One region of the Amycolatopsis sp. WQ 127309 genome, then DNA from elsewhere that is predicted to be linked to it. Evidence: predicted binding sites of a transcription regulator. Region 1 holds the regulator's gene; the other holds the start of a gene.
The links. Region 1 encodes HspR, which represses chaperone genes until heat shock. Its sites were predicted from a motif close to ANNTTGAGTNNNNNNNACTCAANNT; they were not measured.
Positions count from the first base shown of each region.

Region 1 (7,232 bases):
ACGCTGTCGCACACGGTGAACCTCTCGGGCTATTCAGGCCGGGTGAAGGTGCTGGCCATCTGGAACATCTCCGACACGTCCAACGCGTTCTACAGCTGCGTCGACCTCCAGATCGGTGGCGGCGGCACGACGACCCCGCCGCCCACCACCACGCCGCCCCCGACCACGACCCCGCCGCCCACCACGACCCCGCCCCCGACCACGACCCCGCCGGCCGGCGGAACGTGGGCCGCGGGCACGGCGTACAAGGCCGGTGACGTCGTCACGTACGGCGGCGCGAGCTACCGCTGCCTCCAGCCGCACACGGCGATCGCGGGCTGGGAGCCGCCGAACACCCCGGCCCTCTGGCAGCGCCAGTGAGGTTCCTGCTGGTCGCCGTCGCACTGCTGCTGGCCGGATGCGGCAGCGGCGCGACGGCGGCCGCCCCGGCGTACAACGCGGCCGACGTGATGTTCCTGCAGATGCTGATCCCCCAGAACCAGCAGGGCATCGAGATCGCCCGGCTGGCGCAGACGCGGCAGCTGCCCGCCGACCTGAAGGTCCTGGCGGCGGCGATCGAGTCGACGCAGCAGACCGAGATCAACGACATGAAGAGCTGGCTGAGCAGCTGGAACCAGCCGGAAACGATGGACATGAACCCGGCGGCCCACGCCGGCCACGGCGGCATGAAGATGACCGCCCCGGACCTGGTCGGCACGCTGAAGACCGCACCGGACACGGAGTTCGGCCGCAAGTTCCTGGACGTCCTGACGGGTCAGCAGCAAGGAGCCGTCGAGCTGGCCCAGACGGAGAACGGCACGAGCGGCGGCGTCAACGCCCAGGCCCGCGACCTGGCCCGCCGCGTCATCGATTCGCGCAGCGCCGAAGTGAAGCAGCTGCTGAACTTCAAGCCCTGACGCGCCCGGGGCTTGAAAGCCGTGAAGGCCTCCTTACCGGCTCTTATGGCCGGTAAGGAGGCTCGGAGTCATGGGGTCGTTGCAACACCACCTCGATGAAAGGTGGAGTTGCCGATGGTTCGAGCGCATCGCTGGCTGCCCAGGTCAGTGCAGCTGGAGTTCTGGGACCACATCCGGGCAGGAAAGGCGGCGAAGCCGGCCGCGCGAGCGGCCGGCTTCGCCCCCGCCACCGGAGTCCGGCTGTTCCGCCACGCTGGCGGGGTGAGCAGCAACGCACCCACCCGCCCCGGTCCGCTCCGGTTGAGCATCACTGAGCGGGACGAGATCGCCTGCCTGACCGCCGCAGGTCACGGGCCCCGCGCGATCGGCAGGATGATCGGCCGGTCGGCTTCGACGGTGTCGCGGGAGCTGGCCCGCAACACCGGCCTGACCGGGAACTACCGGCCCAGCAGCGCCCAGCACCGCGCCGAACACCGCGCGAAACGACCCAAGACCGCGAAGCTGGCCGCTGATCCGGTACTGCGGGCGGTGGTGCAGGCCGGGCTGAACCGCAAGTGGTCACCACGGCAGATCTCCGAAAGACTGGCCCTGGACTTCCCCGACCGGCCGGAGATGCGGGTGTCACACGAAACGATCTACCAATCACTGTACGTCCAAAGCCGCGGAGCGTTGCGCCGGGAACTGACCGCGGCGCTGCGGACCGGACGAGCACTGCGGATGCCGAGACGGCAAACCCAGGCCCGCCGGGAACGACCGTCGGGCCGGATCCAGGACATGGTCAACATCAGCGAACGTCCCGCCGAGGCCGCCGACCGGGCAGTCCCGGGGCACTGGGAAGGTGACCTGATCCTGGGCAAAGACAACCGGTCGGCGATCGGGACGCTGGTGGAGCGTTCGACCCGGTTTGTGATGTTGCTGCACCTGCCCGACGGGCGAGACGCAGCCACCGTCGCCGCGGCGATGACCGAGATGATCGCGACGTTGCCGCCGTTGCTGCTGGGGTCGCTGACCTGGGATCAGGGCAAGGAGATGGCGCATCACCGGACGATCACCCTGGCCACGGGGCTGGATATCTATTTTTGCGATCCGCATTCGCCGTGGCAGCGGGGGTCCAACGAGAACACCAACGGTCTGCTCCGGCAGTACTTTCCGAAAGGCACCGACCTGTCTCAGCACACAGCTGAGGACCTGGCGGAGGTCGCGGCTGAGCTGAACGGGCGACCGCGGGAGACCCTCGGCTGGCGAACACCAGCCGAGGTCCTCACGAAGCTACTGTTGGATCAACCAACGACAGGTGTTGCAACCACCGCGTGAATCCGCCAGGCCTTCACGGACCTTGCGGACTAACGGCGCTTGGGGCGCCAGACCACCATCGCGGTCTGCTGGTTCATCGGCACCAGGTCCCGGCGGTAGGAAGCGTGTGCCGCCGCAGCGGCCTGCTCCCCGGCGGCGTACGCCGCGGCCAGTTCCTCGGTGATCTCCGACAGCCTCGCCCGCAGCGCGTCGACCTGGTTCTCCAGCTCGATGATGCGCTTGATGCCGGCCAGGTTCACGCCGTCTTCCTGGGACAACCGCTGGACCTCGCGCAGCAGCGCGATGTCCCGCATCGAGTAGCGGCGCCCGCCACCGGAGGTGCGGCCCGGCGACACCAGGCCCTGCCGGTCGTAGGTGCGCAACGTCTGCGCGTGCATCCCCGCCAGCTGGGCCGCCACCGAGATGACGAACACCGGAGTCTCTTCGTCCCCCTCCGGGGGAATCCCGCCGAACATCCCACTCACCTGCCTTCGAGCAGCTCAGTGATCTCCGGCCGGGGGTCGTGCCCGGCCATCGCCTCGGCGTACGACTGCAGAGCCTCGCGCGCCTTGTCGTCCAGTTTGGCGGGAATCGCCGCTTGCAGGGTGACGAGCAGGTCACCTTGCGATCCGTCGCGCTTCGCGATGCCCTTGCCGCGCACGCGCAGCACCCGCCCGCTCGCCGTGCCCGGGGGCACCTTGAGCGAGACCTTGCCCTCGAGGGTCGGCACCGTGATCGTGGTGCCGAGCGTGAGCTCGGTGAAGTCCACCGGCACCGCGATCGTCAGGTCGAGCGCCTTGCGCCCGAACAACGCGTGCGGAGCCACGTGCACCCGGACGTACAGATCGCCCGCCTGCGCGCCACCCCGGCCCGGCTCGCCCTGGCCGGCCAGCCGGATGCGCTGGTCGTCGTCGACGCCCGGCGGGATCCGGACGGTCAGCGTGCGGGTCCGCGTGCTGATGCCTTCGCCGCCGCACTCGGGGCACGGGTCGTCGATGATCTGCCCGCGGCCGCGGCAGTCGCGGCACGGCTCCGAGAACGCGAACGCGCCCTGGCTCCGGCTGACCAGCCCCGACCCACTGCAGGTCGGACAGGTCCGCGGCGACGTGCCCGGCTTCGCGCCGTTGCCACCGCACGTCGAACAGGTCGCCGGGCTCGACAGCCGCAGCGGCAGGGTCGCGCCCTTGACCGCTTCGGCGAAGTCGATCCGGACGTCCGTCTCGACGTCGGCACCGCGCTGCGGCCGGTTCGCCGTCGCGCCGGCCGACGACCGGCCGCGGCCGAACAGCCCGCCGAGGATGTCGCCGAGCCCGCCCATCCCGCCCTGCTGGCCCGCACCCGCGCCGGCCTGGCCGAAGATGTCGCCCATGTCGAAGCCGCCGGAACCGCCGCCGGTGGGGAAGTTGAACCCACCGCCACCCGAGCCGCCGAACAGGCGCCGCGCCTCGTCGTACTCCTTGCGCTTGCTGGCGTCGGAGAGCACGCCGTAGGCCTCGGAGACCGACTTGAACTTCTGCTCCGCCTGCGCGTTGCCGGCGTTCGCGTCCGGGTGGTTCTCCTTGGCCAGCTTGCGGTAGGCCTTCTTGATCTCGTCCGCCGTGGCGTCGGAGGAGACGCCCAGTTCCCGGTAGAAGTCCTTACCGATCCATTCCCGAGCACTCATCGGGCGCCTCCTCCTTCCGCTGGAACCGGATACTGCTTACTGCTGCTGCTCATCGAGTCCGCCGTCGAGCGGCAGCTCGCCACCGACCGGCGGGTCCACCGGGGCCGCGCCGGGCTCGTGGTCGGTCACGCCGACCAGCGCCGCCCGCAGCACGCGGTCGCCGAAGCGGTAGCCGCGGCGCATGACCACGGTGACCGTCGGGCCCGCCACGTCCGGCGAGGTGTTGTGCTGCACGGCCTCGTGCACGCTCGGGTCGAAGGCCTCGCCCTCGGTGCCGAACGACTCGAGCCCCGCGCGCTGCAGACCGCTGATCAGCTTGTCGCCGACGGCCTTGAACGCCCCGGTGAGGTCACCGTGCTGGTCGGCCCGCTCGAGGTCGTCGAGCAGCGGCAGCAGATCGTTGACCACCGTCGCCTTCGCGCCGATCACGACCGCCTCGCGGTCACGCTCGACGCGCTTGCGGTAGTTGGCGTACTCGGCCTGCAGGCGCTGGAGGTCGGCGGTGCGCTCGGAAAGCTCCTTCTCGACGTCGGAGACCACGGCCACCGAATCGTCCATGATGGACTCGCCGAGCGAGGGGCCCGCGTGCTCCACGGGCGCCTCGGGCTCCGGCGCCGCGTGGGCCGGACCGGGCGGGCGAACCTGCCCGGTCTGCGGGTCCACGCGACGTCGATCACGCACGACCACCGGCTCCTCCGGGCCGCGGCCCTGGTTCTCGGATTCGTCGTAGCTGTGGGTCACTTCTTCTCGTCCTCTTCGACGATCTCGGCGTCCACCACGTCGTCGGCCTTGTCCTGAGCACCGGCCGCACCGGTGTCACCGGCCGCACCCGAAGCTCCGGCCGCACCGGCCGCGGCGTCGGCGTTCGCGTTGGCGTACAGGGCGGTGCCCAGCTCCTGCGAAGCGGTGTTCAGCTTCTCGATCGACTCGCGGATCTTCGCCGAGTCGGTGCCCTTCAGGGCTTCGTTCGACTCGTCGATCGCGGACTTGACCTTGCCCTTGAGGTCCTCGGGCAGCTTGTCGTCGTTGTCCTTGAGGAACTTCTCGGTCTGGTAGACCAGCGTCTCCGCCTGGTTGCGGGTCTCGGCCTCTTCGCGACGGGTCTTGTCCTCCTCGGCGTGCGCCTCGGCGTCCTTGACCATCCGCTCGATGTCGTCCTTCGGCAGCGCGGAGCCACCGGTGATCGTCATCGACTGCTCCTTGTTCGTGCCCAGGTCCTTCGCCAGGACGTGCACGATGCCGTTGGCGTCGATGTCGAAGGTGACCTCGATCTGCGGCACGCCACGCGGGGCCGGCGGGAGACCGGTCAGCTCGAACATGCCGAGCTTCTTGTTGTGCGCCGCGATCTCGCGCTCACCCTGGAACACCTGGATCTGCACCGACGGCTGGTTGTCGTCCGCGGTGGAGAAGATCTCCGAGCGCTTGGTCGGGATCGTGGTGTTGCGCTCGATGAGCTTGGTGAACACGCCACCCTTGGTCTCGATGCCCAGCGACAGCGGAGTCACGTCCAGCAGCAGGACGTCCTTGACCTCACCCTTGAGCACACCGGCCTGCAGCGCCGCACCGACCGCGACGACCTCGTCCGGGTTCACGCCCTTGTTCGGCTCGCGGCCGCCGGTCAGCTCCTTGACCAGGTCCGACACGGCCGGCATGCGGGTGGAACCACCCACGAGCACGACGTGGTCGATGTCGCCGACGGCGATGCCGGCGTCGCGGATCACGTTGTTGAACGGGTTGCGGGTGCGCTCGAGCAGGTCCGAGGTGATCTTCTGGAACTCGGCGCGGGAAAGCTGCTCGTCGAGGAACAGCGGGTTCTTGTCGGCGTCGACCGTGATGTAGGGCAGGTTGATGCCGGCCGAGTTCGAGCTGGACAGCTCGATCTTCGCCTTCTCGGACGCCTCACGGATGCGCTGCAGCGCCATCTTGTCCTTGGTGAGGTCGATGCCGTTCGCGGCCTTGAACTTGTCGACCAGCCACTTGACGATGCGCTCGTCCCAGTCGTCGCCACCGAGGTGGTTGTCACCGGAGGTCGCGCGGACCTCGACGACGCCCTCGCCGATCTCCAGCAGCGAGACGTCGAACGTGCCGCCACCGAGGTCGAAGACCAGGATGGTCTGTTCCTTCTCGCCCTTGTCCAGGCCGTACGCCAGCGCGGCGGCGGTCGGCTCATTGACGATGCGGAGCACGTTCAGGCCGGCGATCTGGCCGGCTTCCTTGGTGGCCTGCCGCTGCGCGTCCTCGAAGTACGCGGGGACGGTGATCACGGCGTCGGTGATCGTCTCGCCCAGGTACGCCTCGGCGTCGCGCTTGAGCTTCATCAGCACTCGCGCGCTGATCTCCTGCGACGTGTAGTTCTTGCCGTCGATCTCGGTCTTCCAGTCGGTGCCGACGTGCCGCTTCACGGACCGGATGGTCCGGTCGACGTTCGTGACCGCCTGGTTCTTCGCCGGCTGACCGGTCAGCACTTCGCCGTTCTTGGCGAAGGCGACGATCGACGGGGTGGTCCGGGAGCCTTCCGAGTTGGCGATGACCGTCGGCTCGCCGCCCTCCAGGACGGCGACGACCGAGTTGGTCGTGCCGAGGTCGATGCCGACCGCTCGCGCCATGGTGCTTCCTCCTGTGTATGCCTGCTATGGTTCGTGACCTGCGAATTCGTCCTCGCCTTGAGCGAGGTACTGGCAAGTTCTATCGGGCCTTCACGCGACTCGTCAAGTCGGACTTGAGTCGACTGCGCTCAACCTTACATGGTGGCTAACGAGCGGCCCGGGGTTCTTGTTCCCGGAGTCGGCGACAGACCTGGTCCCGAAGGGGTGTGAGGCCGCTCACCAGGCGGTCTACCGGGGATGGGAAAGAGACCGAGCGAAGCTTGCTCACCGGCAGACCGTTCCGCGCGCCGGCGGGCGGCCGCTCACCAGGTAGTCCACCTCGACCGCTCGGGTGCACGCGGAGTTGAACAGCCCTGTGTGGCCGTCGTCGGTCCGGGTCAGCAGGGCCGCGCCGTCGATGCTCGCCGCCAGGCCGCGGGCCCAGGCCAGCGGTGTCGCCGGGTCGTGGGCGCCGCCGACCACCAGGATCGGCGGGGCGCCGTGCACCGGGTGGGGCTGCGGCGGGTTCTTCGCCGGGACCGGCCAGCCGGTGCAGCCGCTCGTGAAGTCCCAGTACTCGGAGTACCGCCAGCTGTGCGGCGCCGCGGCGCGGAGCAACCCGGCCATCAGCCCCATGTCCGCCGGGCCGGTGAACGGCGACGGGAAGTCGTGGCAGCCGATCGCCCGGTAGGCCCCGTAGATCGGGGAGAGGAACTGGTTCCGCTCGGTCAGGCCCTTGGCGTCGGGGAACTCCCCGCCGGCCGCGGCCAGGGCCCGGCCCAGCGCGGGCCACTC
Region 1 is NZ_CP095481.1:2,445,285-2,452,516, forward strand. Features, by position in the region: gene MUY22_RS11155 (lytic polysaccharide monooxygenase) at 1-360, shown strand, start outside; gene MUY22_RS11160 (DUF305 domain-containing protein) at 357-896, shown strand; gene MUY22_RS11165 (IS30 family transposase) at 1,011-2,210, shown strand; gene MUY22_RS11170 (heat shock protein transcriptional repressor HspR) at 2,240-2,665, opposite strand; gene dnaJ (molecular chaperone DnaJ) at 2,671-3,852, opposite strand; gene grpE (nucleotide exchange factor GrpE) at 3,889-4,593, opposite strand; gene dnaK (molecular chaperone DnaK) at 4,590-6,458, opposite strand; gene MUY22_RS11190 (alpha/beta hydrolase) at 6,723-7,232, opposite strand, start outside.

Region 2 (7,232 bases), 880 kb from region 1:
TTCTGCCAGGCCTTCGCGGACGCCGGCGTCGCCCGGCCGGACCTGGTGGAGACGGTCAACACGACGTACGCCGAAGGCCACGACCTGGGCCTGGCTCTCGCGGATCGCCACCCGGGCATGACGGCATTGTTCGCGACGGCGGACATCCTCGCGGTCGGCATCGTCCACGGCCTGACCGAGGCGGGCGCACGCGTCCCGGAGGACATCTCGGTGGTCGGCTTCGACGACCTCGACCTCTGCAACTACGTCACACCGAAGCTGACGACGGTGTCGCAGGACATCGCCCGCAAAGCGTCGACGGCGGTGTCCATCCTGATGGACTCGATCGAGAAGAGCGAACGCCCGAAGCACCCGGTGACGATCGACGTCTCCCTGGTCGAACGCGAGTCGACCGCCCCGGTCCGGACATAGGGAAACGGCCGGTTTCCCTTGGGGGACAGGGAAACCGGCCGTTCAGGTGGCGGCGTTCGGGGTTACGCCGCCTGGGCGACCGGCGTCGAAGCCGGGGTCAGGGCGAGGTCCAGGACCTCGCGGACGTTCGCCACCGCGTGGACGTCCAGCTGGGACAGCACCTCGGCCGGGACGTCGTCCAGGTCCGGCTCGTTGCGCTGCGGGATGATCACCGTCTTCATCCCCGCCCGGTGGGCGGCCAGCAGCTTCTGCTTGACACCGCCGATCGGGAGGACGCGGCCGGTCAGGGACACCTCGCCCGTCATCGCGACGTCCGCCTTCACCACGCGGCCCGAGAGCAGCGACGCCAGCGCCGTCGTCATCGTGACGCCCGCGCTCGGCCCGTCCTTCGGGACCGCGCCGGCCGGCACGTGGACGTGGATGCCGCGGTTCTTCAGGTCACCGACCGGCAGTTCCAGCTCCGCGCCGTGCGAGCGCAGGTAGGACAGCGCGATCTGGACGGACTCCTTCATCACGTCGCCGAGCTGGCCGGTCAGCTGCAGCCCGGACGCGCCGGACTCCTGGTCCGCCAGCGACGCCTCGATGTAGAGGACGTCACCGCCGGCCCCCGTCACCGCCAGGCCCGTGGCCACGCCCGGGGTCGCGGTCCGCTGGGTCGACGCGGGCAGCGACGACTCCGGCAGGTGACGCGGCCGGCCCAGGTAGGTCTCGAGGTCGGCGTCGTCGATCGTGAGCGGCAAGGACACCTGGTCCAGCGCCACCTTCGTCGCGATCTTGCGCAGCACCTTCGCGATCGTGCGGTTCGCGGCGCGCACACCCGCCTCGCGGGTGTACTCGGCGGCGATCCGGCTGAACGCGGCGTCCGTCAGCGCGACGTCGTCCGTGCTCAGGCCGGCGCGCTCCAGCTCGCGGGGGAGCAGGTGGTCGCGGGCGATGGTGACCTTCTCGTGCTCGGTGTAGCCGTCCAGCGTCACCAGTTCCATCCGGTCCAGCAGCGGGCCGGGGATGGTCTCCAGGGCGTTGGCCGTCGCCAGGAACACGACGTCGGACAGGTCCAGCTCGACCTCGAGGTAGTGGTCGCGGAACGTGTGGTTCTGTTCCGGGTCCAGCACTTCGAGCAGCGCCGCGGTCGGGTCGCCGCGGTAGTCGGCGCCGATCTTGTCGATCTCGTCGAGCAGCACGACCGGGTTCATCGAGCCGGCTTCCTTGATGGCGCGGACGATCCGGCCGGGCAGCGCGCCGACGTAGGTGCGGCGGTGACCGCGGATCTCCGCCTCGTCGCGGATGCCGCCGAGGGCGACGCGGACGAACTTGCGGCCCATGGCCTTCGCGACGGACTCACCCAGCGACGTCTTGCCGACCCCGGGAGGGCCCGCGAGGGCGAGCACCGCGCCGGAACGACGTCCGCCGACCGGGCCGAGACCCGACTCCGCGCGACGCTTCCGGACGGCCAGGTACTCGATGATGCGTTCCTTGACGTCGTCGAGGCCCGCGTGGTCGGCGTCCAGCACGGCGCGCGCGGCCGCGATGTCGTAGACGTCCTCGGTGCGCTCGTTCCACGGCAGCTCCAGGACGGTGTCCAGCCAGGTGCGGATCCATCCGCCCTCGGGGGACTGCTCGGACGTCCGGTCCAGCTTGTCCACCTCGGCCAGCGCGGCCTTCTTCACGGCATCGGGCAGTTCGGCGCCTTCGACGCGGGCGCGGTAGTCCGTGTCGTCGGTGCTGCCGTCGAGCTCGCCCAGCTCCTTGCGGATCGCTTCGAGCTGGCGGCGCAGCAGGAACTCCTTCTGCTGCTTCTCCATGCCTTCGGAGACGTCCTTGCGGATCGTGTCGGTGACCTCGAGCTCGGCCAGGTGCTCCTTGCTCCACTCGAGCGCCTTCTCCAGGCGCGCGGTGACGTCGAGCGTGGTGAGCAGCTCGACCTTCCGGTCGGTGTCGAGGTAGGGCGCGTTGCCGGACAGGTCGGCGACCGCGGACGGGTCCTCGACCTGCTGGACGGCGTCGATCAGCTGCCAGCCGCCGCGCTGCTGGAGGATCGAGATGACGACGGCCTTGTACTCGGCCGCGAGCTTCGCGGTCTGGTCGCCGGTGGTTTCGGGGGCGTCCTCGGCGTGCACCCAGCGGGCGGCGCCGGGACCGTCGGCCATCCGGCCGACGAGCGCGCGGGCGGTGCCGCGCAGCAGCACGGCGGCCTTGCCACCGGGCACACGCCCGATGCGCTCGACGGTCGCGACGGTGCCGTACTCGGCGTACTCGCCGTGGACGCGCGGCACGATCAGGACTTCGGCCTTGGTGGCGCCGGTCGACCGGATGCCGGGGAAGGACGCCTGGCTGGGCGTGCCGGCCTGGGCGGACTCCACCGCGGCCCGCGTCTCGGTGTCGGTGAGGTCGAGCGGGACGACCATGCCCGGCAGCACGACGTCGTCATCGAGCGGGAGCACGGGCAGGAGGCGGGTGTCGGACATGTGCACTCCTCGGGTAGTTGAGTCTGCCTTGCTCAACTCTCCGATGGGTGTGTTTGTTTCCGATGGTGCGTTCGCCCACAGCGATCAGGGAAAGCGCAGGTCAGAGGCTCGGGCGGCGCGCGACCGCGCACCAGGCGAAGGGCCGCGTCTCCAGATCCAGCACCGTCGGACGCTCGTCGGGACGCCAGTCCGGCAACGATGTCATCCCCGGCGGGAGCAACGGCCAGCCGCCGAACCAGGGGAGCAGTTCTTCCGCCGTGCGCAGCCACGCGGGGTTCGTCGTGGCGCGGTAGGCGTCGATGAACGCGCGAACCTCGGCCGCGCGGGCCGGCGGGGCGTCGTCGCGGCAGGTGCCGTGCGTCAGCGCCAGCCAGCTGCCCGGCGCCAGCTTCGCCCGGTACGTCGCCATCAGGCCGTCGGGATCGTCCGACGGGCCGACGAAGTGCATCACCGTGATCATCAGCAGGCACACCGGCCGTGACCAGTCGATCAGGTCCGACACGACGTCGTCCGCGAAGATCTCCGCGGGCCGCCGGATGTCGCGCTCGACCAGGCCCGCCCAGTCCGTCGCGTCTTCCTTCTCCAGGATCAGCCGGGAGTGCGCGGCCGCCACCGGCTCGTAGTCGACGTAGACGACCGACGCGCGCTCACCAAAAGGCAGCAGCTCCCGGACGATCTCGTGCACGTTGCCCGCGGTCGGTACACCGGAGCCGAGGTCGACGAACTGGCGGACGCCGGCGTCCACCGCGGCCGAGACGACGCGGTTCATGAACGCCCGGTTCTGCCGCGAGATCGGCCGGATCAGCGGCCACACCTTCTCCACGCGGCGGCCGAACTCGCGGTCGACCGCCCAGTGGTGGTTGCCGCCGAGGTACCAGTCGTAGACGCGCGCGGCGGACGGCTTCTCCGTGTCCACCCCGGCGGGCGCGATCGGCGCTCCTTCGCTCATCCGAGCGGCTTCTCCGCGATACCGCACCACGCGTACGGGCGGGCTTCGGCTTCCAGTGCGTTCAGCTTCCGGTCGGGCCGCCAGTCCGGCAGGTGCACGATGCCCGGCTCCAGGATCGGCCAGTCGCCGAACAGCGGCTCGATCTCCTCGCGGGTGCGCAGCCACACCGGGTTGCTCGTCTTCCGGTACTGCTCGACGAACCACCTCAGCCCGGCCAGCGACTCGCCTTCGCCGTCACCCTCGCTCATCTGCGAGATCGCCAGCCAGCTGCCCGGCGCGAGCGCGTCGCGGTACGCCTTGAGCAGGCCGTGCGGGTCGTCGTCCGGGCCGACGAAGTGCAGCACCGCCATCATCATCACGCAGACCGGCTTCGAGAAGTCGATGAGCCGCTTCGTCTCTTCCGCGCGCAGCACGGCCTTGGCGTCGCGCATGTCGGCCTGGACGATGCCGGCCCAGTCGGTCGCCGCCTCCTCCTCGAGGATGAGCGTCGCGTGGGCGACGGCGACCGGCTCGTAGTCGACGTAGACGACCGTCGCGTCGTGCTCGTCCGGCAGCTCGGCCTCGACGACCTCGTGGACGTTGCCGGCCGTCGGGACACCGGAGCCGAGGTCGACGAACTGGCGGATCCCGGCCTTGAGCGCCGCGCGCACGGCGCGGTTCATGAACTCGCGGTTCTGCTTGGAGCCGGGGCGCACGAGCGGCCACTGCTGTTCGACGCGCCGCCCGAACTCGCGGTCCACGGCCCAGTTCTGGGTACCGCCGAGGTACCAGTCGTAGATCCGGGCCGCGGACGGCTTCTCCGTGTCGACGCCCTCGGGTGCTCTGGGCGCGGCGTCCCGCTCGTTCACTTCGGCTCCCCATCCCTCGAGTCCTGGCGCCAGCCTATAAGGACGGAGTGCGACCGGTAATCCGCCAGTGGTTCACCGAACGGCTGGGCGACGCTGCCAATACGTCCACAGCGGCCGGTAGCCCTGGGCGTACCAGAACGGCGTCGAAAGCGGGTTCGCCGCGGCGTGGTGCAGCAGGACGACGTCGGTGCCCTCCTCGTCGAGCACCTGGTGGGCGTGGGCCGACAGCGCGGTACCGACACCGGACGACCGCGCCGCTTCGGCGACGGCCAAGGACGACAGGTAGCCGACGCGCCCGGCCTTGACGCGGTCGCTGATCCAGCCGGTCTCGCCGGGGTGCTGGACGTTCACCATGCCGAGCGCCCGGCCGTACAGCTCGGCGATCCACAACGGCGGTTCCGGCCGGTTGAGCTGCTCGGCGAGGTCCTTGGCCAGGATGTCCTCGACGCCCGAGCGCAGGTTCACCGTGCCGTACTGGGCGTCGAAGGAGTGCAGCTCCATCCCCAGCGCCACCGCGGTGTCGAGGTCACCGGGCTCGGCCCGGCGGATCTTGACGCCCGGGGTGCCGCGCGGGCCCTCCGGGATCATCCGGTCGGCCGGGCGGACCGCGACCACGCGCAGCGGCGCGAAGCCGTGGTGCAGCATTTCGCGCGTGCCGGCGGCGTCCCGGCTGGCCCGCGGGAGGACCGCGGCGGTCTCGGTGTCGCCCGGTTCGGCGACCGCGCGCAGATGTTCATCCCATCGGGTGAGTAGGGCGTCGAGCGCGGCGGCCGGCTGCGGGCCCGCCAGCTGGAGGTCGAGGCGGTGCTCGGTGAGCGCGCGCCACGGCGCGTTGGGGGCGTCGCGGTCCACCTGGACGCGGGACGCGCGCCCGGTGGCAGCCGAGTCGCCGAGGTCGACGTCCAGCACCACCGCGTTTTCGGTGCTCTCGAAGGGGGAGGAGCCGGGGAGGAGGGGGTCCACCGCCGCGAGCCGCGTCGCGTGCTCGCTGGCAATCACATCGCTGTGCATGGGGCACATTGAAGCGCTAACCGGCCCGGAATGCGTAGAGGGTGCCTCGGGGATAGGGGATACCTGATGTTTCACCCCTTGGTCCACGCAGGTCAGCGCTATCGAGGCATTGTTAACCCTGGGGTGATCTCCTACTGTCTCGAAAGGGACATGAGTACGCCCTACGGGGTACGGTATGGCCCTTGTCCACACCTGACGTCACGGATCAGGACCGGTGGGCAATCCGGGAGGGAAGAACGGATGCCGGAGACCAACGCGCACGGCGACGCCGTGGCGCAGCCCGGGCCGGGCGGTCCCGCGACCGCGCCGCTCCCCGTGGCCTCCGCCGAGGCACGGACCGACGAACGCCGGTTCCGCGCCTACACCTTCGCGGTACTGAGCCTGGGACTCGTCGCCGCGTTCGCGGTCGGTTCGTGGCTGCCGTTCCACTGGGACAGCAAGCTGCTGTGGATCGGCCCGGTCCTCGCGGTCGCGTTCCTGCTCGCCGAGCAGCTCGGCATCAACGTCGACGTCCGCAGCGGCATCTCGTGGACCATCTCCTTCACCGAGATCCCGCTCGTCATCGGTTTCTTCATCGCGCCGTTCGAGGTCGTGCTGGCCGCGCACCTGGTCGCGGGCATCGGCACGCTGCTCGCGCGGAAGGTCGCCGGCCGCGTCCTCTACAACGCCGGCGCGTTCCTGCTCGAGATCACCGGCGCCTTCGCGGTCGCCGGTCTGGTGAAGGTCGCCGTAGGCGCCGGTTCGGGCAGCGAGATCCCCTGGGTCGCCGCGCTCGCCGGCACGCTGACCGCGCCGCTCGTCAGCACGCTGCTCGCGCTCGCCGCGGTACGCGTGCTGCGCCGCCGGATGCGCGTCAGCACCGCCGTCCGGCTCACCGCGCGGATCCTGGTCGTCGGGTTCGTCAACGCGTCGGTCGGCCTCTCCGGTTACCTCGTCATCTCGAACACGCCCAAGGCGTGGCCGCTGGTGCTCGCCGTCTTCCTCGGTCTCACCGCGCTCTACTGGGCCTACTCCGACCTGCTGCGCGAGCAGCGGGACATGGAGGCGCTCTCGGACGTCAGCCTGATGGTCGCCCGCTCCGGCCAGCAGGCCGCGGCGCGCCCGGCCAGCCGCGCGGACGAGCTCGTCGGCGGCGTCGACGTCCGCGAGTGGGCGACGATCGCCGAGCGCATCAAGGACCAGCTCGCCGCCGGCCGCGTCGTGCTGCGGCTGCGGCTGGAGCCGAAGGACACCATGCGCGTGGTCGTCGCGGGCGACGACCTGCCGGCCGCCGACCCGGGCGCCGACGACCCGCTGCTGCGCCTGCCCGGCGCGCACGTCCGGCACTTCCGGATCACCGAGGCCAACCCCGACGTCCGCGCGGCGCTGCTCGACCGCGGCGCGCAGGAGGCGCTCGTCGTCCCGCTGCGCAGCGCGAACCAGCTGCTCGGCGTCGTCGAGGCGCACGACCGGCTGTCCCGCTGGCGCGGCTTCGGCAAGTACGACGTCCAGCTGCTCGGCACGATGGCCAGCCACCTCGCGACGTCGCTGGACAACCGGCGGCTGCTC
Region 2 is NZ_CP095481.1:3,324,320-3,331,551, forward strand. Features, by position in the region: gene MUY22_RS15505 (LacI family DNA-binding transcriptional regulator) at 1-411, shown strand, start outside; gene lon (endopeptidase La) at 474-2,876, opposite strand; gene MUY22_RS15515 (SAM-dependent methyltransferase) at 2,977-3,825, opposite strand; gene MUY22_RS15520 (SAM-dependent methyltransferase) at 3,822-4,673, opposite strand; gene MUY22_RS15525 (GNAT family N-acetyltransferase) at 4,746-5,684, opposite strand; gene MUY22_RS15530 (bifunctional diguanylate cyclase/phosphodiesterase) at 5,925-7,232, shown strand, end outside.
Region 2: a site for HspR is predicted at 2,891-2,915, ahead of lon (endopeptidase La). Genes of this name have one in related genera too.